Regions from separate parts of the Marinococcus sp. LNHM4E3-1 genome, predicted to be linked through region 1. Evidence: a T-box and tRNA genes for the amino acid it is inferred to sense, from the RefSeq annotation. Region 1 holds a T-box; the other holds one or more tRNA genes.
The links. A T-box is a leader RNA that pairs with one kind of tRNA and senses whether it is charged. The one in region 1 lies ahead of alaS (alanine--tRNA ligase), so its partner is inferred to be a tRNA-Ala.
Positions count from the first base shown of each region.

Region 1 (11,947 bases):
TATGATAAATTTTTCAGGGGGAATGGCCGTGGCCGTAGAAAATATTATCGTTGTTGTAATCTTTTTACTTATCCAGCTATTCGCAGATAAATTAATATCATCCGAAAAGATCGGTCGTTTCAGCTGGCTGTCATTTTCCGGAGGGGTGGCCGTCGCGTTTATTTTTGTGTACATACTTCCGTATCTGCATGATGAACAAAGCAAATATGGTGAAAGTTCTTTTCGGGGTTTGACGTTTGAGTCGGAATTTTATCTGCTCAGCCTGGTGGGACTTATCATTTACTTTGTTATTCACAATATTGCGGTGCGGGCCTATCATTCTACGAGCAGAGGGGAGGGGCAGTTTTTCTGGATTCAAATTGCCTTTTTTGCCCTGTATAATAGTATGGTCGCCTACACAGTGTTCGGATCCGACGTTCAGGGACTGCAGACAGTTTTTTACGGGGTGGCAATTGGGCTTCATTTTATGGCTATCTCGCATGATCTGCACCGGGAAGATGCGGGCAGGTATAAGCGGGGAAGGTATTATCTGGCAGGAGGTATTTTATTTGGCTGGATATTTGCCATTGTGTTTACGCTGCCGGAAATTGTACTGGCTATTACGTTTGCGGTCATTGCAGGCGCGATGATATTTAATGTGCTGAAAAAAGAAATGCCGACAGAAGAATCCGCTCATCTGCCGACCTTTTTATGGGCAGCATTCATCTATACTGTCGTAACAGAAATATTGAAGCTGCTGTTTAATTGGTAAGCGCGGCTGCATATAAAAAAGCAAACATTTCTAATTAAAGATCGTATTTAAGCGCAAGCTCGGCCGCCCGTAGCCGGGTATCGACCGTTTGATGCTCTTCAAGCATCTCCCTGACCGTTTCAATCGCTTTGCCCTTCAGCACACCGCCGCTGATAAACGCTACATCAAAAATGATTTCATTCAGCACATCGAGGTGGTGGGTTAAGTCTGTGATGGTTTTTGGCGAGCGGAGGGAGGCCTGCAGCTCTTTACTGAAATCATTGCGGTTAAGCGGCTCTTTGTTGAAAAACCAGCTGACGGTCTTCTGATGGGGATAGCCGAGGCCCTTTTTCTGGTTATCAACGTTTGGGACATAAATGTACTGCGAGGTGACCGTGCAGAAATATACGTCACGGTTGTTGTCGTCCGGCACAATCACGAGGTCGTCCAGTTTCATCTGGGAAATAAAATTGTACACATTCGTGGCTCCCTCATCCATATCAAAGCGGGCCAGTTCCTTTTTGATTTTTTCATAGCTGAGGCCATTCAGGGATTTTCCGATGGAATATCCAATAGCGATAAAATCATACTCTAAAAAATTATGCAGCTGGTTGGTGCCGTTAGGTAAAGGCCGGAGCATCCAAACATTTTTCACTCACACATCCCGCACTTTCATAAAATAATAGGAAACAAAATACATATTACACGGGAAACGAAAGCGCAGGCAAGGAAATAGACAAAAAAACTCCTATTTGTTAATGTAAAAAATAATGTTATTCCGATTATATGAAATAACTCCATTAGGAGGAGAAGAAATATGCCCGCTATATATGCAGATCATGCGGCCACTACGCCGCTTCATCCAGAAGTGGCTGAAGCTATGATCGATTCTATGAAAAAGCCGGCAGGAAACCCTTCGAGTGTCCACGAGTACGGCCGCGGGGCCAGGAAAAGACTCGACGGGGCCCGCCGTACGGTAGCGTCATCTATAAATGCAAGTCCGAAAGAGATTGTATGGACGAGCGGAGGCACAGAAAGTAACAACCTGGCGCTCCGCGGTTTTATGCATGCCAACCAGGAAAAAGGAAACCACCTGGTGACAAGTGCCATTGAGCACCATGCTGTATTGCATACGGCTCAGGCGCTTGAGAAAGAAGGATTTCAGGTCACATACGTACACCCCGACGAGCAGGGCATCGTTTCGGTGGAAAAAATTATGGCAGCAGTGACTGAGAAGACGGTACTGGTTTCATTAATGTATGTGAACAATGAAACAGGAGTGGTCCAGCCTGTCCATGAAGCTGCTGAAAAGCTTTCGGAAAAAGGTGTTGCCTTCCATACTGATATGGTGCAGGCCTATGGACAGCTGCCGTTTGACGTAAAAGAAACACCGGTAACGATGGCAACCATGACGGCTCATAAAATTAACGGTCCTGCAGGAGCAGGAGGTTTATTCGTTCGTCAGGGCACCAAAATTCGTCCGGAATTGACGGGCGGGGAACAGGAAAGAAAACGCCGGGCAGGCACGGAAAACGTAGCCGCCGTCGAAGGCTTTGCCAAAGCCGCTGAGCTGCAGATGAACAGTCTGGAGAAACGCCGGCAGGAGCTGGAATCGCTCAGTGCGGCATTTTTAGCTGAGCTTGACCGCAGCGGGGTCTTTTATCAAATTAACGGCGGGCATGCAGAAAAAAGTCCGCATATTTTAAATGTGTATTTCCCAGGAATTCAGCTCGAATCATTTCTTGTGCAGATGGATATGGAAGGCGTAGCCGTTTCAAGCGGTTCGGCATGCACTGCCGGGACTGTAGAACCGTCTCACGTCCTTGAAGCAATGTACGGCAAAGACGCACGTATCTATGAATCCGTCCGGTTCAGCTTTGGGTACGGAAACACCGTGGCAGATATGAAAACCACGGCGCAGGCAGCTGCGAAAATAAGCCGGAAAATGAAGGAAAAGGAGGCTTTGAAATGACCAATGAAGAGACACGGATTGTGGTAGGAATGTCCGGGGGAGTGGACTCCTCCGTTACGGCCGCTCTATTAAAAGAGCAGGGCTATGAAGTGATAGGTATTTTCATGAAAAACTGGGATGATACAGATGAGTCGGGAATGTGTACGGCAACGGAAGACTATGAAGACGTAATTGCGGTATGCAACCAATTAGACATCCCCTATTACGCTGTGAATTTTGAAAAAGAATACTGGGACCGGGTCTTTACGTACTTTCTGGAAGAATACAAAGCCGGCCGTACCCCGAATCCTGACGTGATGTGCAACAAAGAAATTAAGTTCCGTGCGTTTATCGACCACGCGTTTAATCTCGGGGCAGACTACGTCGCGACCGGGCACTATGCACGCGTGGACCATACCGGGAGCGGAACGTATCTTCTGCGCGGCGTGGACAGCAACAAGGACCAGACGTATTTTTTGAATCAGTTAAGCGAAGAGCAGCTGAGCCGTGTGCTGTTTCCACTCGGAGAGTATGACAAATCCGAAGTCCGGAAAATGGCGGAAGAGCGGGACCTTGAAACGGCTGGAAAGAAAGACAGCACCGGGATCTGCTTCATTGGAGAGCGGAATTTCAAGGATTTCCTGCAGGAGTATCTTCCAGCCCAGCCGGGCGACATGGAGAGCCCTGAAGGAGAAGTGAAGGGCCGCCACGACGGGCTGATGTACTACACGCTCGGCCAGCGCCAGGGGCTTGGTATCGGCGGCTCCGGGGAACCATGGTTTGTCGTGGATAAAGACATGGAACGTAACGTTCTGATTGTCGGACAGGGCGGCAATCATAAGCGATTGTATTCCGAGCAGCTGACTGCCTCTGAGCCTAACTGGATTCATGAGCCGGAAGCCTTTCCATTTTCCTGCACTGCGAAATTCCGGTACCGCCAGAAAGACCAGGGCGTTACCGTCCATCAAAAAACAAATGGAGAACTGCTCGTAGAGTTTGATGAACCGCAGCGCGCAGTGACTCCGGGACAGGCTGTAGTCTTTTATGACGGGGATGTGTGTCTTGGAGGTGCAACAATAGAAGAAGCGATGATGAAGGAAAGCGTTGCAACGTAACGTTTTCCTTTTTCTTGGTTCCTGCTGTTTGCCGGTAAGGCTTTTCAATCACCCGGGATCGTGAAATAATACAGAAACAAGACATGAAAAGGATGATAGTATGGATAAAAATCAGCAGGCAATGGAGCATTTGCAAAACGGGGATTTTGAAGAAGCAGCAAGGCTTTTGAATGAGCAGATGGAATCGGAACCGAATGACCCTGTCGCGTACATAAACTTCGGTAATCTGCTTGCAGAAGCCGGTGAAGATGATAAAGCCATCCGTTTTTTCACGAAAGCACTGCAGATTGATGAAACAGCAGCCACAGCCTACTACGGGGCTGGGAATGTATTATATAACCGGGAAGAGTACGCTGAGGCCATTACGATGTACAAAGGAGCCCAGCAGCAGGGACTTGAAGACTCTAGTCTGTTTTTCATGCTCGGACTGAGCTACCTGCAGTCCGACCGTCTTCCGTATGCGATTGCTAATTTCAAGCGCTCGGTGGAGCTCGACGAATCGGATGCCGAAGCCAGATATTATTACGCCCTGTCGCTTGCCCAGCAGGAGGAAGTTGATCAGGCGGAAGCAGAATTTAAAAAAGTGGTGGAGCAGGATCCGGATCATGCCGATGCCCACTATAATCTGGGAGTGGCTGCTCTGTTTAATGAACGGGCGGAGGAAGCTCTCAGCTTCTTCGAGAAAGCACTTGAAGCAGAGCCTGAACACGCATTGGCAGAGAACGGCAGACAGCAGGTTCAACAGCTGCTAAGCGAAAAGTGAGGTTGTGCTATGGAGAACGGACACGATGAACAGGAACTGCTCGAGCCCTACGTCCTCGGAACGGTGCAGCACGTTATATTTCGGAATGAAGAAAATGGCTACACAGTAGCGAAAGTGAAAATTAAAGAATCGATACCTGCCTTTGAAGAAAGTACAACGACCATCGTCGGCATTCTTCCAACGGTGGAGGCAAATGAACGGTATCGTTTTAACGGCGAGATTAAACAGCATCCGCGGTTTGGCACCCAGTATCAGGTCATCTCTTATCAAAAGGAAATACCGACCGAACGCTCAGCGTTAATCGACTATTTATCGAGTGACCGCTTCCCGTACATCGGGCCAAAGACAGCGGAAAAATTGGTCGACCGCTTTGGGGCCAAAGTAATTGATGAGGTTCTCGAGCGCCCGGAAGCCCTCGAAAAAATTCCCGGACTGAATGAAGAGAAACGCAGACAAATCCGCACCGCCATGCTCGAAAATCAGGGCATGGAGCATGCGATGACGCTTCTTGTACGATACGGATTCGGTACGGATCTTGGCGTGAAAATATACAATCAGTACCGCGAACGGACCCTTGATATTATTCAGCATGATCCCTACCAGCTCGTCTGGGATGTGGAAGGGGTCGGCTTTACAAAAGCGGACCGGCTCGGAGAAAACACCGGCATCCAAAAAAATGACCCAAGCCGTCTGAAGGCGGGAGTGCTGTTTGAACTGTATGAACGGACGATGCAGGACGGCCATGTGTATATCCCGAAGCAGCAGCTTCTTGACAGCGCAGAGCAGCTGCTTGCCGACCCTGCCGTTACTATTGATCAGCAGGAGCTGAAGCTCGTCCTGCAGGAGCTTGTAAATGAAGAACGGGTGCGTATTGACGATGATCGTGTTTATATCGCCTCTTTATATTTTGCGGAAAAAGGGTTTGCTGGCAGGGTGCATAAACTGCAGGAAGAAGCGGAAGAAAAAGAATATTCCCAGGCGGACCTGCTGCAGGCTCTCGGAGAAGTAGAAGAAAAGTTTGATATTGAGTATGCCGAACAGCAGAAGGAAGCAATCCAGACGGCTATGGAAGAGCCGGTAATGCTGCTTACAGGCGGACCGGGGACCGGAAAGACCACGATCATCCGGGCTATTGTGGAAGTGTACGCCTCGCTCTATGATGTTTCTCTGGACCCTTCCGAATATTCAGGCAAGAAGCCCTTCCCTGTACTGCTTGCTGCCCCGACCGGCCGGGCGGCGAAGCGGATGAAGGAGTCCACCGGCCTGCGTGCAGTGACAATTCATAAACTGCTCGGGTTTAGCGGGGAAGGAGAAAACGAGCTGTTTGAAAAGGATGAATATGAGCCTCTCGAAGGGGAGCTGCTGATTGTCGATGAAGTATCGATGGTGGACATGTGGCTGGCCAATCAGCTGATCCGTGCGGTCCCGAAAGGAATGAAGGTCGTGTTCGTTGGGGATGAGGATCAGCTTCCTTCGGTAGGGCCGGGCCAGGTGCTTGGAGATTTGCTTGAAGCCGGTACTATACCGACTGTAAGCTTGTCGGTTGTGTACAGGCAGACGAATCAGTCCTCGATTGTAGAGCTGGCCCATGCAATGAAGGAGGGCGGGCTGCCGGACGATTTTGAACAGCCGTTTGAAGACCGGCGGTTTTTCCCATGCACGAAAACTCAGGTTGCCGATGTGGTGGAGAAAACGTGTGCCGGTGCCATTCGCAAGGGCTACGATCCGATGGATATTCAGGTGCTTGCCCCGATGTACCGGGGAGAGGCAGGAATTCACGCCTTGAATGAACGGCTGCAGGAAATGTTTAACCCCCGGACGCCTCAAAAACGAAGTGTAACCTTCGGAGACGCTGTTTACCAGAAGGATGATATCGTTCTTCAGCTTGTAAACAACGGCGAGGAAGGTATATATAACGGGGACAAAGGTGTACTCGAAACGGTCTTTGAAGCAAAAGAAACTGTTGATAAAGAAATGCAGATTGTGTTTTCCTTTGACGAAAAGGAAGTCAGCTACACACGCCAGGATCTTAAACAAATCACTCTTGCCTACTGCACTTCTATTCACAAGGCGCAGGGAAGTGAATTTCCCATCGTAGTCGTACCGATGCTGATGTCCTACCGGCGGATGCTGCGCCGTAATTTATTGTACACAGCGATCACACGGGCAAAGGACTATTTAATTCTCTGCGGGGAAAAAGAAGCATTTATGTATGCCGTAAAGCAGGAGTCAAAAAATGAACGCTATTCGCATCTTCGGGAACGCCTGAAGAACCGGGAGGAAGATCCGGAGGAGCAGGCTTGACAGAAAATACGGTTTCCTATATAACTGAAACAGAATAACAAAAACAGTGATGGAACGAGTACGGTGGATATATTCTCACAGAGACCGGCAGCAGCGGCTGAAACTGCCGGAGAACAACCCGCCCGAACGCTGCTCCGGAGTGCAGGCAAACCCTGCCGGATCATCCACGTTACGGATGCTGAGTTGGCCGTGTTTTTTTATGCGGCAACCAGGGTGGTAACGCGAGTACACTCGTCCCTGTTTTCAGGGGCGGGTTTTTTTATTGAGATTTAAACGAAATGAAAACTCACGGGAGGCTGATCAATAATGCCAGCATTAACATCTACTGAAGTCCGGCGGCGCTTTTTAAACTTTTTTGAGGAAAAAGGACATACAATTGAGCCGAGCGCCTCGCTCGTTCCGCATGAGGATCCGACGCTTTTATGGATCAACAGCGGGGTAGCTACGATGAAAAAATACTTTGATGGACGGGTGATTCCTGAAAATCCGAGACTTGCGAATGCGCAAAAGTCCATCCGGACCAACGATATTGAAAACGTTGGAAGAACGACGCGCCATCACACATTTTTTGAAATGCTCGGAAATTTCTCGATTGGCGACTATTTTAAAAAAGAAGCTATCGAATGGGCATGGGAATTTTTAACGTCAGAGCGCTGGATAGGCTTTGATGAAAATAGGCTGTCGGTTACCGTTCATCCGGAGGATGACGAAGCATACCAGTACTGGAGAGAAATTATCGGCCTTCCAGAAGAACGGGTTATCCGTCTCGAAGAAAACTTTTGGGATATCGGCCAGGGACCGAGCGGGCCAAATACGGAAATCTTTTATGACCGTGGAGACAGCTGGGGAGATGATCCCCGGGATCCTGAGATGTATCCGGGAGGAGAAAATGAGCGTTATTTAGAGGTATGGAATCTCGTATTTTCCCAGTTTAATCATAACGCTGATGATACGTACACCCCTCTTCCAAAGAAAAACATTGATACTGGCATGGGGCTTGAACGGCTAGTCACCCTCGTTCAGGACGTGCCGACCAATTTTGACACCGATCTTTTCCGGCCGATAATCCGAAAGGTAGAAGAAGTATCCGGAAGAACGTACGGGGAAAATGAAGAGCAGGACATTGCTTTTCGTCTGATTGCCGATCACGTCCGGACTGTCAGTTTCTCCATCGGGGATGGGGCCCTCCCGTCCAATGAAGGACGCGGATACATTCTGCGCCGTCTGCTCCGCCGTGCGGTACGCTATGCCGGCTGGCTCGGTCAGGAGGAGCCGTTCATGCACAGACTGATAGGTGTCGTGGGCGAAATTATGGAAGACTATTATCCAGAAGTCCGCGAAAAGCAGTCCTTTATTGAACGTGTGGTAAAAACCGAAGAAGAACGTTTTCATGAAACGCTGACCGACGGGCTGAAAATGCTGAGGCAGGTAACAGAAAAAGCCCGTAATAAAGGTGAAACAGTGATTTCCGGTAAAGATGTTTTCCGCCTGTATGATACGTACGGCTTCCCGCCTGATTTAACGGCAGAATACGTAGTAGACGAAGGATTCGCGGTAGACAATGAAGAATTCGAAGTGGAAATGGAGGCCCAGCGGAGCCGGGCCCGTGCGGCGAGAAAAGACAGCGGTTCGATGCAGACTCAGGAGTCACTTCTGACAGATATCGACACAGAGAGCACATTTGTCGGCTACGAGCATTTTGACGTGGAAACAAGCGTTCAGACGCTGATTCACAATAAAGAACTCGTGGATACGGTCGGCGCCGGAGAACAGGTGCAGTTTATCCTGGAAAAAACCCCGTTTTATGCGGAAAGCGGCGGCCAGGTGGCAGACCGCGGCACGATCGTAAATGAAGCCGCAGGAATGGAAGCGGTAGTGGAAGATGTCCAGAAAGCTCCGAACGGCCAGCATCTTCATACGGCACGAATTGAAAAAGGCTCGCTTCGCAAGGGAATGCATGTAAGAGCGTCCATCGAAGAAAATACGAGAAGAAGTATTATTAAAAACCATACGGCGACCCACCTGCTGCATCAGGCTCTTAAAGATGTGCTGGGTGAGCATGTCAATCAGGCAGGGTCGATTGTGACAGATAACCGCCTCCGTTTTGACTTTTCCCATTTCGGACAGGTCACCGAGGAGGAAATAAAGCGGATCGAGCACCTTGTAAACGAAAAAGTGTGGTCCAACGTGTCGGTGCTGATTGAAGAAAAAGGAATCAATGAAGCGAAGCAGATGGGGGCCACTGCATTATTTGGTGAAAAATACGGGGAAAGAGTTCGCGTAGTACAGATCGGCGACTACAGCGTTGAACTGTGCGGCGGCTGCCATGTCGGCAGCACCTCCGAAGTCGGGGTGTTCAAGATTACAGGAGAATCCGGAATTGGCGCCGGTACCCGCCGCATCGAAGCTGTTACCGGCCAGTATGCGTATGAATACTTTGAAAGCAGAATGCAGCTGCTTGAAGAAACAGGCAGCATCATCCGGGCCCGTGCCATCGAAGATATTCCGCAGCGTGCAGAAGCTTTGCAGGAGCAGATTAGAAGCCTTCAAAAGGAAAATGAATCGCTGTCGCAGAAGCTGAGTAATCTTGAGGCCGGGGATCTTGCAGACGCGGCAGAAGAAATAAACGGTATTCCGGTGATTGCCAAAGAACTTCCAGGAGCAGATAAAGATACACTGCGGCAGACGGTGGATGAACTCAAACAGAAGCTTGGAAGCGGTATTGTCGTGCTTGGAACGTCGGAAGGGGAAAAAGTACAGCTTATTGCCGGAGTAACGAAAGATCTTACTGAACGGTACAAAGCAGGAGATATTGTGAAAAAAGCAGCGGAAGTATGCGGAGGCGGCGGAGGCGGCCGCCCGGATATGGCTCAGGCAGGAGGGAAACAGCCTGAGAAGCTTGGGGAAGCGTTAGAAGAAGCGAAGAACTTTATCTTAACCCTTTCCTAAACACCCCTATCTCATGTACAATATAATCGTCTATACAGTAATCGTATTAATTACCACAGTATAGGAAGGGAGCTTCTCCTCCCTTCTGCTTTTTATGAAATGATCTTTCGTGAAAAGTCATCCGAGGAGGTGGAGGAATTGGATACGAACGACCGGACCGTACGTTTTAACCGAGAAGAAGATTCTTCCGACCCGAAGGCCGAAGAAGTTCTGCTCAGCGTGTATGAAGCGCTTGAGGAAAAAGGGTATAATCCAATCAACCAAATCGTGGGATATTTGCTTTCAGGCGATCCGGCCTATATCCCCCGTCATAAAGAAGCAAGAACGATCATCCGCCAGCTCGAGCGGGATGAATTAATTGAAGAATTAATTCGACACTATTTGAAGGATCACCAATCATCCTCGTGAAAAGAGCGCTTGGTATCGATGTCGGAAAGAAAAGAATCGGGATTGCCATCTCCGACGCGCTGGGCTGGACAGCCCAGGGTGTAGAAACGATTCATTTAAAAACGACAGAGCCGGACGAAGCTTTTCCGCGTATTCTTGAGCTGGTTAAAGAAAATGAAATCGAGCAGCTTGTAGTCGGCCTTCCTAAAAATATGGACGGAACGATTGGGGGCAGGGGGAAGGAATGTCAGGCATTCGCAGAGAATCTTGAAGAATTTTCCTCACTGCCTGTAGCCTTGTATGATGAGCGATTGACAACGAAGGCGGCAGAACGCACACTGTTACAAGCAGATGTCAGCAGAAAAAAGCGCAAAAAAGTCGTAGATAAAATGGCAGCTGTGATGATTTTGCAGAGTTATTTGGACCATCAATCAAACTTATAGCAAAGAGGTGAAATAAAATGGCTGAAGAAGAAGAAAAAGAAAGAATTGTCATACCCGATGAGGATGGCAATGAACATTTATTTGACATCCTGTTTACATTCGACGCAGATGAGAGTGAGCAGTCCTACATTGTAGTGGTTCCATCAAGTGAAGCTGACAATGACGAAGTAGAGGTTTTTGCTTTCCGCTATGAGGAAGAAGGCGAAGGGGACGAGTCGGATATAAACCTTTTCCCAATCGAATCTGACGAAGAATGGGAAATGGTCGAAGAAATGGTGAACACTTACAGTGCTAACGAGATGGAGTAGAACCTGTTCTAACCGTAAAGGAAGCACACCGGATCTTCTTCCGGTGTTTTTCTTTATCATTATATCTGCCCTGCAGCTAAGTGAGGCAGTTAAGAGGAGAACATCCATTCATGAAAACGCTCATATATTCATATGCCGGGCGCCGCACTTCTAAAAAGAAAAAAGGAAAGGCGGCACTTTATTTCCTGGGGGCAATATTTTTGATGAGTGCCGCTTCGGCTCTCATATATGTGCTGTACATGCTTTTTCCGGCAGCGGAAAATGACGGGGAAAAACAAACCGTCGTTATTGAACAGGGCGCCTCCACGGAAGCTGCGGCTGAGTATTTGGAAAAGCAGCAGCTGATCAGAAACTCTGTTGTGTTTCAATACTACAGTTACTTACGGCCGGACAGCCTGAAAGCCGGTACATACCGGCTATCTGCTTCGATGAGTGCCGTAGAAATTGCCCGTACACTTGAAGCCGGGCAGCAGGCACAGGAACCGGTAGTTTCCATCACTATTCCGGAAGGCCGGTCTCTGGAGCAGATAGCACGAATCAGTGCGAAGAATGCTGATTTTTCAGAAGAAAAGTTTATGGAAACCGTCACCGATGAGGCGTTCATTCGTTCCCTAAGTGAATCTTATTCATTTATCAGGGAGTCAAATAATGAAAATGGCGTGCGCTACACACTGGAAGGTTATTTATCCCCACAGACGTATGAATATTATGGTGACTCCCCGGGTACCGAAGCAGTAGTGAAGGATATGATTGAACGAACAAACGAAACTATGGTAGAATTTTCGAATCAAATCACTAACAGCCCATGGACTGCCCGTGAAATATGGACCATTGCTTCTATTATAGAACGGGAGGCGGGACGGGCAGAGGACCGGGCTCCGATTGCCGGAGTGATCGAAAACCGGCTTGGGAAAAATATGCGTCTTGAGATGGATCCTACGGTGGCATATGCGCTCGGTGAACACAGGCTTCGTACTTCCTTCAATGACTTGCAGGT
Region 1 is NZ_JBQLID010000005.1:69,208-81,154, forward strand. Features, by position in the region: gene ACTRXI_RS06955 (hypothetical protein) at 29-751, shown strand; gene ACTRXI_RS06960 (hypothetical protein) at 786-1,385, opposite strand; gene ACTRXI_RS06965 (cysteine desulfurase family protein) at 1,548-2,702, shown strand; gene mnmA (tRNA 2-thiouridine(34) synthase MnmA) at 2,699-3,796, shown strand; gene ACTRXI_RS06975 (tetratricopeptide repeat protein) at 3,897-4,559, shown strand; gene recD2 (SF1B family DNA helicase RecD2) at 4,569-6,863, shown strand; T-box leader at 6,901-7,105, shown strand; gene alaS (alanine--tRNA ligase) at 7,170-9,812, shown strand; gene ACTRXI_RS06990 (IreB family regulatory phosphoprotein) at 9,951-10,220, shown strand; gene ruvX (Holliday junction resolvase RuvX) at 10,217-10,642, shown strand; gene ACTRXI_RS07000 (DUF1292 domain-containing protein) at 10,660-10,950, shown strand; gene mltG (endolytic transglycosylase MltG) at 11,061-11,947, shown strand, end outside.

Region 2 (11,947 bases), on a different contig from region 1:
TCCTGCGCCTGATCCTCCGAGACCCTTGGAAGATCCACGTTTTCTTCAGCATACATACGCTGCGTAAAGGAGGAACAGTCGAAATATTCGGTCGTAGTCTCAGACGCTCCCCATTTGTACGGAACACCTGTAAACTCTTCCCCCTTCTCAATCACTCTGGCGATTCTTTCCTGGGCCGGGCTCCAAAGCTCTGTTGTATAGCGGTTTCCGGTCTCTTCTTCTTCGAATGCCAGTTCTTTCGCGGCTTCTTTCACAGGAATATAAGATTCTCCCCTCCAATTGAACCAGGCGGGACTCTGTTCAAGCTCCCCCTCCCACGAAGCGCCGTTCACAGATAAACGCACGGCCCGGCCTTCTTGTTCCAGCTCCGCTCCGTATAAAGATGCGGCCGTTTCGGGACGAAGGTAGAGCTCTTCCTCTGCTTTTCCGCCCTCGATGTACCAGGCTTTGTCATTGCCATCGACAGTGGTGATTAAAACGTGCCGATCCGCCCAGTAACCCGCGCCACCTGCAATAACCATTGCTGCAGCAACACTTAACCACACCCAGTTTTTCTTCATGTTTTACCTCCTTCCCGTACAATTGTTCTGATTGTTGTTTTTTCATGATAAAATAAACGTATTAACGGAGGGAGTGGTCGTAATGAAACCAACAATCCTGTTTATTGCCGCCAGTCTTGACGGCTATATCGCTGATGCAAAAGGAAATATTGACTGGCTGCTGAAAGCCGAAGGCGAGGGAGACAATGGCTACGATGAAATGTACCGGCGGGTGGATACGGTCGTAATGGGAAGAAAAACCTACGAAGACGTGCTCGTTTTAACAGATGCCTTTCCCTACAGTGACAAAGACTGCTATGTTTTTTCCACCAGCCGCACGGGCAACGACGGTTACGTCTCCTTTGTCCAAGGAAACGTGGCAGAATGGCTTCAAAACAAGCAGCAGGAGTCTGGAAGTGGCATATGGGTCATTGGGGGCGCAGACATTATAGATCCTCTCCTAGAAGCAGAACTGATCGATGAATATATTATTACCTTTACGCCTGATCTTTTAGGAAGCGGCGTCCCGTTGTTTAAGCAACGGACCGGGCAGCCAAAACGGCTTCATCTGCACGAAGTGAAGCGTTGGGGAGAACTGGCCCAGCTCCACTACAAACGGGCTGAAGATCTGCCCGGGCAGTAGTTTGGACCCATTCGCATCTATAGGTAAAAGCATCATTTTTTCTGAAAAGTGTGTACTTTTCTTACTCTTTAGGTAATAATAAGCATATAGAGTAGCATTCGTCCAATTTGTTGCTCTTATCCCATATTTCATTTTGCTCCTGCTGCCTGCAGGAGCCTTTTTTTATTTTACCGCGTGTTTGACCTCTTGAATATATTGCTTCACCCGTCGCCCTTCCTGCTCATTCAACGCAAACCCGCATTCGCTCGCAACGAAAGCAGATTCCCGTTCAAACATAACTATCGCCTTTTGCAACGAGGCCCACACGCTATCGTAAGAGCCCGCTGCATAAGTAGCTGCCAGTTCTTTATTATTCTTGGCCCCGAGGTGTTTTTCCAGATGCTTCGCCTCCTGGCCGAAATTTACTGATGTCTTTTTTTCGAGTACAACCTTCCACTTCAGCATTTGTATCAGCATACGGCGGATAATATTCAGGTGGGCCTGGGCGTAGAGCATTTCTCTCCGCCCCCAGCCTTTGACTACATACACCGCCACCCACCAAAACTCATTACAGCATTGGTGAAAGAATCCCTCTTCCGGCACCTTTGTTTTGTAGCCTATGTCGGTAGGAGCAGGAAAATCAGAAACTGGGCGATCTTTATCCAGCAGGCAGCGGGTCAAACCGTCCTGCTCCCAGTGCTCATACCTGTTCTCTGCGCGCTTTAAGGTTAAATCAATGCGGTTACCATCCTGAAAAAGCATCAGAAAGGCAAATGACTCTCCCAACGGTTCACGGTATAAATTCATTTCATCCGGGGTCTGCATAACCAAAGGCTTTCCAAACACTTCAAGCCAGGTCCGGTCCTGAATCATTTGTTCCATATTTTCCACAAAATAAATAATATCAAAATCACTGAAAAGATCAGGACTGCTGCTTCCGGCGGCTGCACGGGATCCGCTTAGAGCTGCGGCCCGGACCCGTTCATCGTTTCTGGCAGTCTCCATTATCAGCGCCATCACAGCCTCAGGCGTGCGCACAGGCAGCCTCTCCTTTTAATCCAGGCTCGTCGATGCAGCCTCATAAGACAGCATCTGTCTGATTTGATTATGACTATCAAGCACAGCCACCGCCGGTTTGAACTCCCGGGCCGTTTCATTTTCCATCAATGCATAAGCAATAATGATGACCACATCCCCCGGCTGCGCCATTCTCGCGGCTGCACCGTTCAGGCAAATTACCCCGCTGCCCCGGAGGCCTTCAATCACGTACGTTTCCAGACGGGCCCCGTTCGTATTATTGACTACCTGCACTTTCTCGTTTTCCCACAGGTCCACCGCCTCCATCAGATCCCGGTCAATGGTAATGCTTCCTACATAGTTTAAATCTGCTTCTGTAACTACAGCCCGGTGAAGCTTTGATTTCATCATCGTACGGTACATCAGTGTCACCCCCTTTCTTTCTGGTCAGGAGAAAGAATAATATTATCGATGAGTCTCGCTCCCGAAAACTGCACCGCTCCTGCGATAATTATCTGCCCGTTCCATTCCCTTACAGGTTTAAGACCGGGATAAGTTAAAATATCCATATAATCAATCGTTCCGGAAATGTTAGCTTCTACTGTATGTTTTGCTTTCTTCAAAATGTCCCCGGGTCCATAAAACCCCTCTTCCATCCATAACGCTCCCTGCTTTAATCCTTCATACAGCCAGACAGCTTCCCGGCGCTCCCTGCTGGTTAAATTCACATTTCTGGAGCTCAGAGCCAGGCCGTCAGCTTCCCGAACCGTCGGGCCAGTAACAATCTCTGTTGGAAGATTAAAATCACGGGCCATATTCGTCAGTACAGCGGCCTGCTGCGCATCCTTCTGCCCAAAGTAGGCCCGTGCCGGCTGAACAATCTGCAGCAGCTTCAGCACCACGGTCGCCACTCCGTCAAAATGTCCCGGCCGGCTTTTGCCGCAGAGCACATCACTTCCCTCATGCACGCGCACCCCTGTCTGCATCTCTTCGGGATACATCTCTTTCGCTGACGGGGCAAACACTATATCGACGCCCCGGGCTTCGGCTTTTTCAAGATCCGCTTCGAGCGTACGCGGATACGCTTCGTAATCTTCATCCGGACCAAACTGCAGCGGATTGACAAAAATGCTCACCACTACTGCATCGTTTTCTTTCAAAGCCTGCATCATTAATGAAAAATGTCCTTCGTGCAGTGCTCCCATTGTCGGCACAAAACCAATTATTTCTCCCTGCTGTTTTCTCTCATTGATATGTGTGCGAATTTCCTGAATTGAAGTAAATACTTTCATGACGATGCGCCTCTGCTAAGATCTTTCAACACAGAGGCATCCATGGAAAAAGTATGCCTCTCCTCTGGAAATGCTTTCGCTTTTACATCACTTACATAGCTCTCAAGGGCTTCGTCAATTTGTGCCTGCACATTAGTGTACTGCTTAGCAAAGGAAGGGACAAAGCTCTCTCCCCATCCGACAGCGTCGTGAAAAACCAGCACCTGACCGTCAACGCCGGCCCCGGCGCCTATGCCGATAACCGGAATCGAAAGATGCACTGCAATCCGGGTGGCAAGCTCTCCAGGAACACATTCAAGCACCAGCGCAAAAGCTCCCGCCTGTTCGAGTCTCTCTGCTTCTTCCATCAATCGCTGTGCTTCTTCTTTTGTTTTCCCTTGTACTTTGTACCCGCCAAGCACCCCTACGGACTGGGGAGTAAGGCCGAGATGCCCTATGACCGGGACGCCGGCAGCCGTTAAGCGGGCGATAGTCCCTCTGGTAATTTCATCTCCCCCTTCAAGCTTCACTGCCTGGGCACCGCCTTCCTGCATCAGACGTTTCACTGCTGTAAACGTGCTCTCCATAGAGGAATGATAGGTTAAAAAGGGCAGATCCACTACGATAAATGTGCCCGGAGCCCCCCTGCGTACCGCACGTGCATGCATCACCATATCATCAAGCGTTACCGGAATCGTGGAATCGTAGCCGTGCACCACCATCCCTGCCGAATCACCCACAAGTATCATATCCATGCCAGCTTTTTCCGCGGCCTTTCCCGCCGGAGCGTCGTACGCTGTGATCATCGTAATCGGCTCCTGCCGTTCTTTCATCTGTTTAAATACCGCCGTGCTTTTCATCTCTCTCCTCCTGCTTCACTCAAAAGATATAGAATTATCTGATATTTTAGCCGATACATACTGCTTAGACCGACTTGTATTTACACATGTATATTATCTGACGCCCCTGCCATTTATTCAACCGCCGCGACTTCGTTTATCCAAAAAAATTCTTCAATAAAAAAATGCCCCCGTAAGAGGACATCAATAAATATTACTTAAGTCGAGCGAATCCCCAAATGTCTGAATCAGATACCGGCGGATCAAATCACGGCTGAACGGGGTTTCGTCTGCTTCACTGCGGGCTTCATCGTCTTTGGCAATAATGTGATCTATATGGGCTTTATTACCATTCACTTTTTGAATGACAGTGATGCGGTGGGAAGGGATATGCTTCAGCTCAAAAGAAAGCTTTCGCTTATTGATCTTAATATAGCTTTCGTGAAAGCCTGCTTCAATATGAAACTTGCGGTCGTTTATATTTTTAAATTCTTCTTCAAGATCCATAAAATAATACATAATTTCTCTAGCCGTCGAATCGATTAGCTGCTGCTCGGGCAGGGCATCAATATTTAAATATTTGCGTGTTTTAGTAGCGAATGTATTTTCAAAGCTCATTGATTTTCTCCCCTTTCAATTGCGTATCAAGTATTCAGTGCCGGCTCACATTACGGGCCTGAACACCTTCACCCTTGTCTGAACCCTGGTATTAACCGCTGCAGGAAACGCTTCTGCAGCCCTTCGGATGAACCACCCTGCGGACTCCCGGACGTGGTCCGGAGTAATTGTTTTCTTATCGAGCTTTTCGTCCAGCTTTTTTCGGAACTCGGTGACCCCTTCTTTATCTTCGCCAAAATACGCGTGATTGACTTCCGGAACCCGGCGGTCGAACGTATATGGGTTGAACTGCTGGTCTCCTTCATCCGTGCCGACATAGCAGAAAGCCACCTGCGGATTCCCAACTTCGTCAAACTGCATAATCGCAGCAGTCATATTTAAGCCAAGCTCCTTTTTCACGGCCAGACTTTCGTCGTATACCAGCTGCATTTTTTTATCAATTGGCTGTTCCTTATGTGATTCGAGAATCTTTACAAGCTGGGACCGGTGGGCGTCTGTTGCCACACCACTCACAGCCAGCAGCGCATTTCCGGCATCAAATACCTTCTGCGCCTTTTCATCCGCCGGCCCGCCCTCAAGGCTTGCCCCCTTTGAGTCCGTAGCAATCATCACAAAAGGATCCCCTTTGGGAGGTACGGCGCTTAGTAATAGTCCGGCAGTCATACTTTCACCTCTTCCAACATTCCTTGTGTCTATTGGTAATTACCCTCTGAGCGCACGGGCAAACGTCCCCCGGAAGCACTGTTATTTTTCATTTTTATAAGCCAATGTTGTTAAATTTCCGGAAAATCCATTTTAAATTTTTCGTAGCAAACCTTCCAAAATTCTTCAATACTCAGCGTATCGGCGTTAAGTTGAGTACTTCTTTTGCCTGGTGAAGGAAAAATCGAGACGGTTACTATTTTCGGTTCACATTGATACAGGTACGAAATACGGCTCCAGCAGTTACAGGCCTGGCTGAAAACCAGTTCACGCGCAGTATAGCTCATAGAAAACTCCTTCCTGTTTCTTCTGGCTATGCTTTTCTTCTATTTGGGTGTATACCTTTATCTTACCTAATATCGAGAGGAAATGAGTTGTTTTTCCTCATTCTTCCTAAAACAGTACTTCTTTCACATGTTCTTTCGTTAACCTCCGGAAGCCAAACAGAGGAATTCGTGAAAAGCCCGGCAGCTGCCCTGCCGGGACTGAACTTTCCTCTTATAATCTACTAATTGCATTTGTAAACAGTTTCAGGGGAAGGCCTGCAAAAAAAGAACGCCCTGCCTTCGCAGCACGTTCTTTCTATAAAAGCACTTTATGGATCTTTTAACCGGATGCTTCTGCCTTCTGAACGGGGGTCTGCTCAAAATACGCATCCATATGCTTATACCAGAGCCGATAGCCTTCGCTGTTTGGGTGAATGCCGTCACCAATATACTGTTCCATTTGACGGCCGTTTTCTGCATTTTCGTGAAAGGGCACAGAGGCATCTATAAACAAGACTCCCTGATCGCGCTCAAATTCTTCTTTGAGCTGATCCGCAAACTCCTGATAGCCGCTATCCAGCTCCGGAGTCGTGCTTTCATAGGTGATCGCCGGGTTTGGGTTCATCACCAATACTACGGCATCCGGCGCTTTCGTTTTCGCTTCCCGGATCAACTGATGGATATTATCAATACTTTGAGCAGCCCGAATGCCCCGATAGAAATCATTCAGTATACCTGTCTCAATAATCACAAAATCCGCTTCTTCAGAAAGCTCAGCATCGATCATTTCCCGTTCAAGCATATCCTCCGAGGAATAGCCATCAACTCCATGATTGTTCAGCTCTACGTGCTCGCTGTCATCATTAATCTGCTGCAGTCTCTCCTCTAATAGGCCGGCCCACGATTCGCTGTAGCTGTCCGCTCCGGTCCCGGCAGCCACACTTGATCCAAACACTTCTACAGTAGACGTATGATATGTATTTAGGCGGTGCTGCAAAAATGAATAAATATTCATCTCTTCCAGTTCTGAAAGCTCCTCGTCCGGGGTTTTAATTCTCTCACTGTTTTCATTTACAGATTCTCTATTTAAAGAAACGATTATCCAGATACCTCCAGCTGCGGCTGCTGTAAGCAGCAGTATAAATCTTTTTCTCATCTGTCCTAACTCCTTTTGCTATTTTCGATAGAGAATTGATCATAGCATAATATATTTCAGCAGCCTCCTACAAGGTCTAAAGGATCAGTTCTTCTCATTTATCAAATTTTTCTTACAATAGAAGTTATAACCCTCTGACGGACGGGAAAACCGTTATAAAAAGTGAGGTGAATAATTAATGTTAATGGTGAAATGCCCGGAATGTGGACACGAAAACACAGCTTCCATTCAAATGCCGCCCGAAACGTTAAGTACTGATTCCAACGTTTCCGGAAACGAACAGCCGTGTGAAAACTGCCATGCCTCGATTCCATTGTCCAACGAAAACCTCTACTATAAATAGGCCACCACTGTCAGCCTAAACACATACCGCCGAAACAAAAAACGACGCCGGGCCGAGGATAGTCCCTCAAACCGGCGTCGTTGGCGTGGTATGTATCTTGGAATGAATATATAATACCCCAACGCGTTTCAAACAGCAAGTTTTGTAACTAAAAAAAGTACATATACTTTTATAAGCCAATACAAAAACGACACCGGGATGAGAAGAAGCTCTCAAACCGGTGTCGTTGACGTAATATGTATGGTGGAGCCTAGCGGGATCGAACCGCTGACCTCTTGGCTGCCAGCCAAGCGCTCTCCCGGCTGAGCTAAGGCCCCATATTTTTGCTGATAAAATATCAGCCGACAAGAAATATTGTACCTTGTGTGTCTCTGTCTGACAAGTCCTTTTTTCACGTTTTTGTGTAACTTTGCAAAAAAGAGGGCCTGCCTGCGGGCAGGCCCATTTTCTTCTTACTCTTTACTCAGCCTCGTTTCAAGTGCTGTCTGGCGTTCTTCAAATCCCGGTTTGCCGAGAAGGGCAAACATGTTCTTTTTATACGCTTCCACTCCCGGCTGATCAAATGGATTGACACCGAGCATATAGCCACTCACAGCGCACGCTTTTTCGAAGAAATAAACGAGATATCCGAAGTAATACTCATTCCATTCTGGAATATCAATAATAATATTTGGAACGCCGCCGTCAGTGTGGGCAAGAAGCGTTCCTTCGAAGGCTTTCTCGTTGACGAAGCCCATCGTTTCTCCTGATAAATAATTTAAGCCGTCCAGGTCATCATCAGTGTTTTTCAATTCCAGAGCGCTCCCTGCATCCTGAATATGAAGTACTGTTTCGAGCAAATGACGCCGGCCTTCCTGGATGTACTGCCCCATCGAGTGCAAATCTGTTGAGAAATCGACTGCAGCAGGAAATAATCCTTTGCCGTCTTTGCCTTCGCTTTCCCCGTACAGCTGCTTCCACCATTCAGATACAAAGTGCATGTGCGGCTCATAGTTTACCAGCAGTTCAATGGCTTTTCCTTTCTGATACGCAGCGTAGCGGATAGCAGCATAACGGTAGGCCGAGTTTTCTTTTACACTCTGAAGCTTGCCAGCCTCCATGGCTGCAGCCGCTCCGTGCATCATCTTTTCCACGTCCAGGCCTGCTGCCGCGATAGGAAGAAGCCCTACGGCTGTAAGAACGGAATAACGGCCGCCGACGTCATCCGGCACGACGAATGTTTCGTAGCCCTTTTCGTCAGCCAGCGTTTTTAAAGCACCTTTGTTTTTATCTGTCGTAGCGTAAATTCTTGAAGCCGCTTCCTCTGCCCCGTATTTATTCTCGAGCCAGTCCCGGAACACCCGGAATGCAAGAGCCGGTTCTGTTGTAGTGCCGGACTTTGAAATGACGTTCACCGAAACGTCCTTGCCCTCCACCATTTCAAGAAGGTCATGCATGTAGCGCTGACTGATCTGGTGGCCGGCGAAATAAATTTCCGGGCCGTTCCGTTTAGAGCCGTCGAGCTGGTTGCGGAATGAATGACTCAAGCTGTCAATGGCCGCCTTCGCCCCCAGGTAGGAGCCCCCAATACCGATTACAATCAGCACATCTGAATCCTTTTTAATTTTTTCGGCTGCCTGCTGGATGCGGGAGAATTCTTCTTTGTCGTATGTATCCGGAAGATCAACCCATCCGAGATATTCCGAGCCAGCCCCGGTTTTTTCATGAATCATGCGATGGGCCGTTTCCACCATCGGCTGCAACTGCTCAATCTCATGCTCTGATATTTCCTGAGAAATATTTTTGCTGTTTACTTCAATTTGCTTTGCCATGTTATTACTGCCTCCCTTAAATATGTTTTATGTTTTCTCCGCCTCTATAACCCTTCTCCATTATAAAGAAAAACCCGGGCGCCCGCAAAACGTTCTTCAAACACCTGTACCCGTTTCAACCATATAAAAAAACCGCCGCTCGAAAGCGACGGTTCTTAAAGCGGGGATCATTATTTCCGTACCCGCTTATTCAGATCTGCCTGAATTTCATTGGATTGCTTCAGCCAGTCTTTTAATTTATCTTCAAGAGTATTAAATCCCTGAGTGTCGTTATTACTCTGCTGGGCTGGACGGCCGCTGCTTTTGCTTTGACGCGGAGCCTGGCTCTGCGGACGGCTTTCGCTTTTTTCCGGTGCCGGAAGGGTGTCCCGGATGGAAAGAGAAATCTTTCCTGATTCCTGATCGACGGATTTGATTTTCACTTTAACTTCATCGCCTACTGACAGTGCTTCGTTAATATCCTTAACGTAGCCGTGGGCGATTTCAGAAATGTGAACCAATCCTTGTTTATTTCCGTCGAGCGCAACGAACGCGCCGAATGGTTTAATTCCCGTTACTTTCCCCTCGACGATTGCGCCTACTTCATATTGCTGTACTGACATTCAAACAACTCCTATAACTTTTTATTAACTTTCAAATTATAGCATTATTTTCGAAATTCGGCAATCGATAAACTCACGGCCTATTCTTGACAAAAGTCCCACATGTTCGGTACTTTAAAGGAATAAATTAATTTTAAGGAGGAACCTACTATGAGCCAACCACGTGAACAGTGGGGGACGAGGCTTGGGTTCGTATTAGCAGCAGCCGGATCTGCCATTGGTCTGGGCGCTGTCTGGCGTCTGCCGTATGTTGCAGGCACCAGCGGCGGCGGGGCTTTTTTTCTGATTTTTGTTGCTTTTACGCTCATTCTCGGAACCGCTTTATTAATAGCCGAATTTGTGGTCGGGCGCCGCACCCAAAAGCCGCCGGTCCCCGCCTATAAAACTATTGCGCCGAATACCCCCTGGTTTTTTAACGGTATCATGGGCATGATCTGTGCTATTTTAATTTTATCCTTTTATTCCGTTGTCGGCGGATGGATTATTATTTACTTTGTCCGGAGCCTTGGAGGTCTTGCAAGTGGAGGGACAGATTACGAGGCTCTGTTTGGCTCGATTATTTCCAACCCCTGGGAAGTAGGCATTGCGCACCTTGCCTTTATGCTGATTACGATTCTTGTCGTACAGGGCGGCGTGCGTAAAGGTATCGAACGGACGACCAACTGGATGATGCCTGCACTGTTTATTTTATTTATTGTGCTTGTAATCCGCTCGCTCACCCTTGAAGGAGCCGGCGAGGGTATTGCTTTCTTTTTGCAGCCCGACTTCAGTGCAGTCACAGGCACCACAATTCTATTTGCCCTTGGTCAGGCGTTTTTCTCCCTCAGCCTCGGTAACTCTGTGATGGCTACATACAGTTCCTACCTTCCGAAGGAAAAGAGTCTGGTTAACTCAGCGTTTTCTATCGTCGTATTGACGATTGTCATTTCACTGCTTTCCGGGCTTGCGATTTTCCCAGGAGTGTTCGCTTTTGATATACCACCGGATGCCGGGCCGAATTTGATCTTTATTGTACTTCCGGCAGTGTTTGAGCAGCTTGCACTTGGTTCGCTGTTCTTTACGCTGTTTATGCTTCTGCTCATCTTTGCTACGTTAACCTCGGCGTTTTCCCTGCTCGAGATTATTGTCTCTTCAGTGTCTTATAAACGCCCGGACAGCCGCGGACGTACAGCCTGGGTCGTTGGTATTCTGATTTTCGTTCTCGGCATTCCGTCAAACCTGTCATACGGACTGCTATCCGACTGGCTGATTTTCGGCAATACCTTCTTTGATTCCACCGACATTCTGACAAGCAATTTTCTGCTTCCCCTCGGGGCGTTGATTGTTTCTCTGTTTCTCCCATTAAAAATTAAGAAAGCAGACCTTCGTGATGAAGTGATGCGCGGATCTGCGATGGGAAATGGTGTATTTCTCATCTGGTTTACCATCATTCGTTACATCGCCCCTGTGGCGATTATCATCGTATTCATTAACTCACTTATTGGCCTGTTTACAGGAGCCTAAAAAAAGCAGCCCGCGGGCTGCTTTTTTTATTCTTTATACTGACGTTCCGGAATATGTTTTTCCTGAATAACGCCGCGGTCAATGAAATCGCGCACAAAGCTTTGAAAAGATTCCTTGTCCTCCGAGTTCTTTGCAAGAGCTTCAATATTGTTCACAAATTTCAGCTGGTCGTAATCGTATTTAAACTGGCCGGTAAATCCGCGTGCGATTACTTTCCCGTAATGCCAGCAGCAGTTTCTATCTTTCGTATTCAATGCTTTTGATAAAATCACCAGTGCTTCAAGCAGGCTGTTTGTAACAACCGGATCATTCTCAGAATACGAGGCGATGTGACTGAAGGCTGAATATACATAAAACGAGAATTCTTCATCCTGCATAATCAGGCGCAGCGTTTCATCTTCATCTGTTAAATATGGAGTGAATTTAGTCACTTTAGAAATCGAAAACAGCAGGTCCGTCAGCTGGTAAATAGCGTCCTGGGCGGTCATAGGTTCATCGTTTCCAATCGATTTGATCGCAATTTCAGTCAATTTCCGGATGCCGAATTCCAAATCTTGCACTTCCGTTTTGCTGTGTCCCAGGTATAAAAACTGGCGGAATTTCTGTTCATTGATCGCCATATCTGCGCTGCTGTCTGTTTTCCAGTATTTAAATAACG
Region 2 is NZ_JBQLID010000020.1:17,714-29,660, forward strand. Features, by position in the region: gene ACTRXI_RS15220 (C40 family peptidase) at 1-560, opposite strand, end outside; gene ACTRXI_RS15225 (dihydrofolate reductase family protein) at 643-1,182, shown strand; gene ACTRXI_RS15230 (aminoglycoside 6-adenylyltransferase) at 1,345-2,199, opposite strand; gene panD (aspartate 1-decarboxylase) at 2,215-2,601, opposite strand; gene panC (pantoate--beta-alanine ligase) at 2,607-3,470, opposite strand; gene panB (3-methyl-2-oxobutanoate hydroxymethyltransferase) at 3,467-4,309, opposite strand; gene ACTRXI_RS15250 (DUF3942 family protein) at 4,493-4,906, opposite strand; gene ACTRXI_RS15255 (hypothetical protein) at 4,952-5,569, opposite strand; gene ACTRXI_RS15260 (SGNH/GDSL hydrolase family protein) at 6,215-7,030, opposite strand; gene ACTRXI_RS15265 (hypothetical protein) at 7,209-7,373, shown strand; tRNA gene ACTRXI_RS15270 (tRNA-Ala) at 7,615-7,690, opposite strand; gene ACTRXI_RS15275 (glucose-6-phosphate isomerase) at 7,826-9,184, opposite strand; gene yugI (S1 domain-containing post-transcriptional regulator GSP13) at 9,355-9,786, opposite strand; gene ACTRXI_RS15285 (sodium-dependent transporter) at 9,937-11,289, shown strand; gene ACTRXI_RS15290 (DUF2254 domain-containing protein) at 11,316-11,947, opposite strand, start outside.
Region 2: it encodes a tRNA-Ala, which carries the amino acid that the T-box ahead of alaS (alanine--tRNA ligase) is inferred to sense. The anticodon was not compared.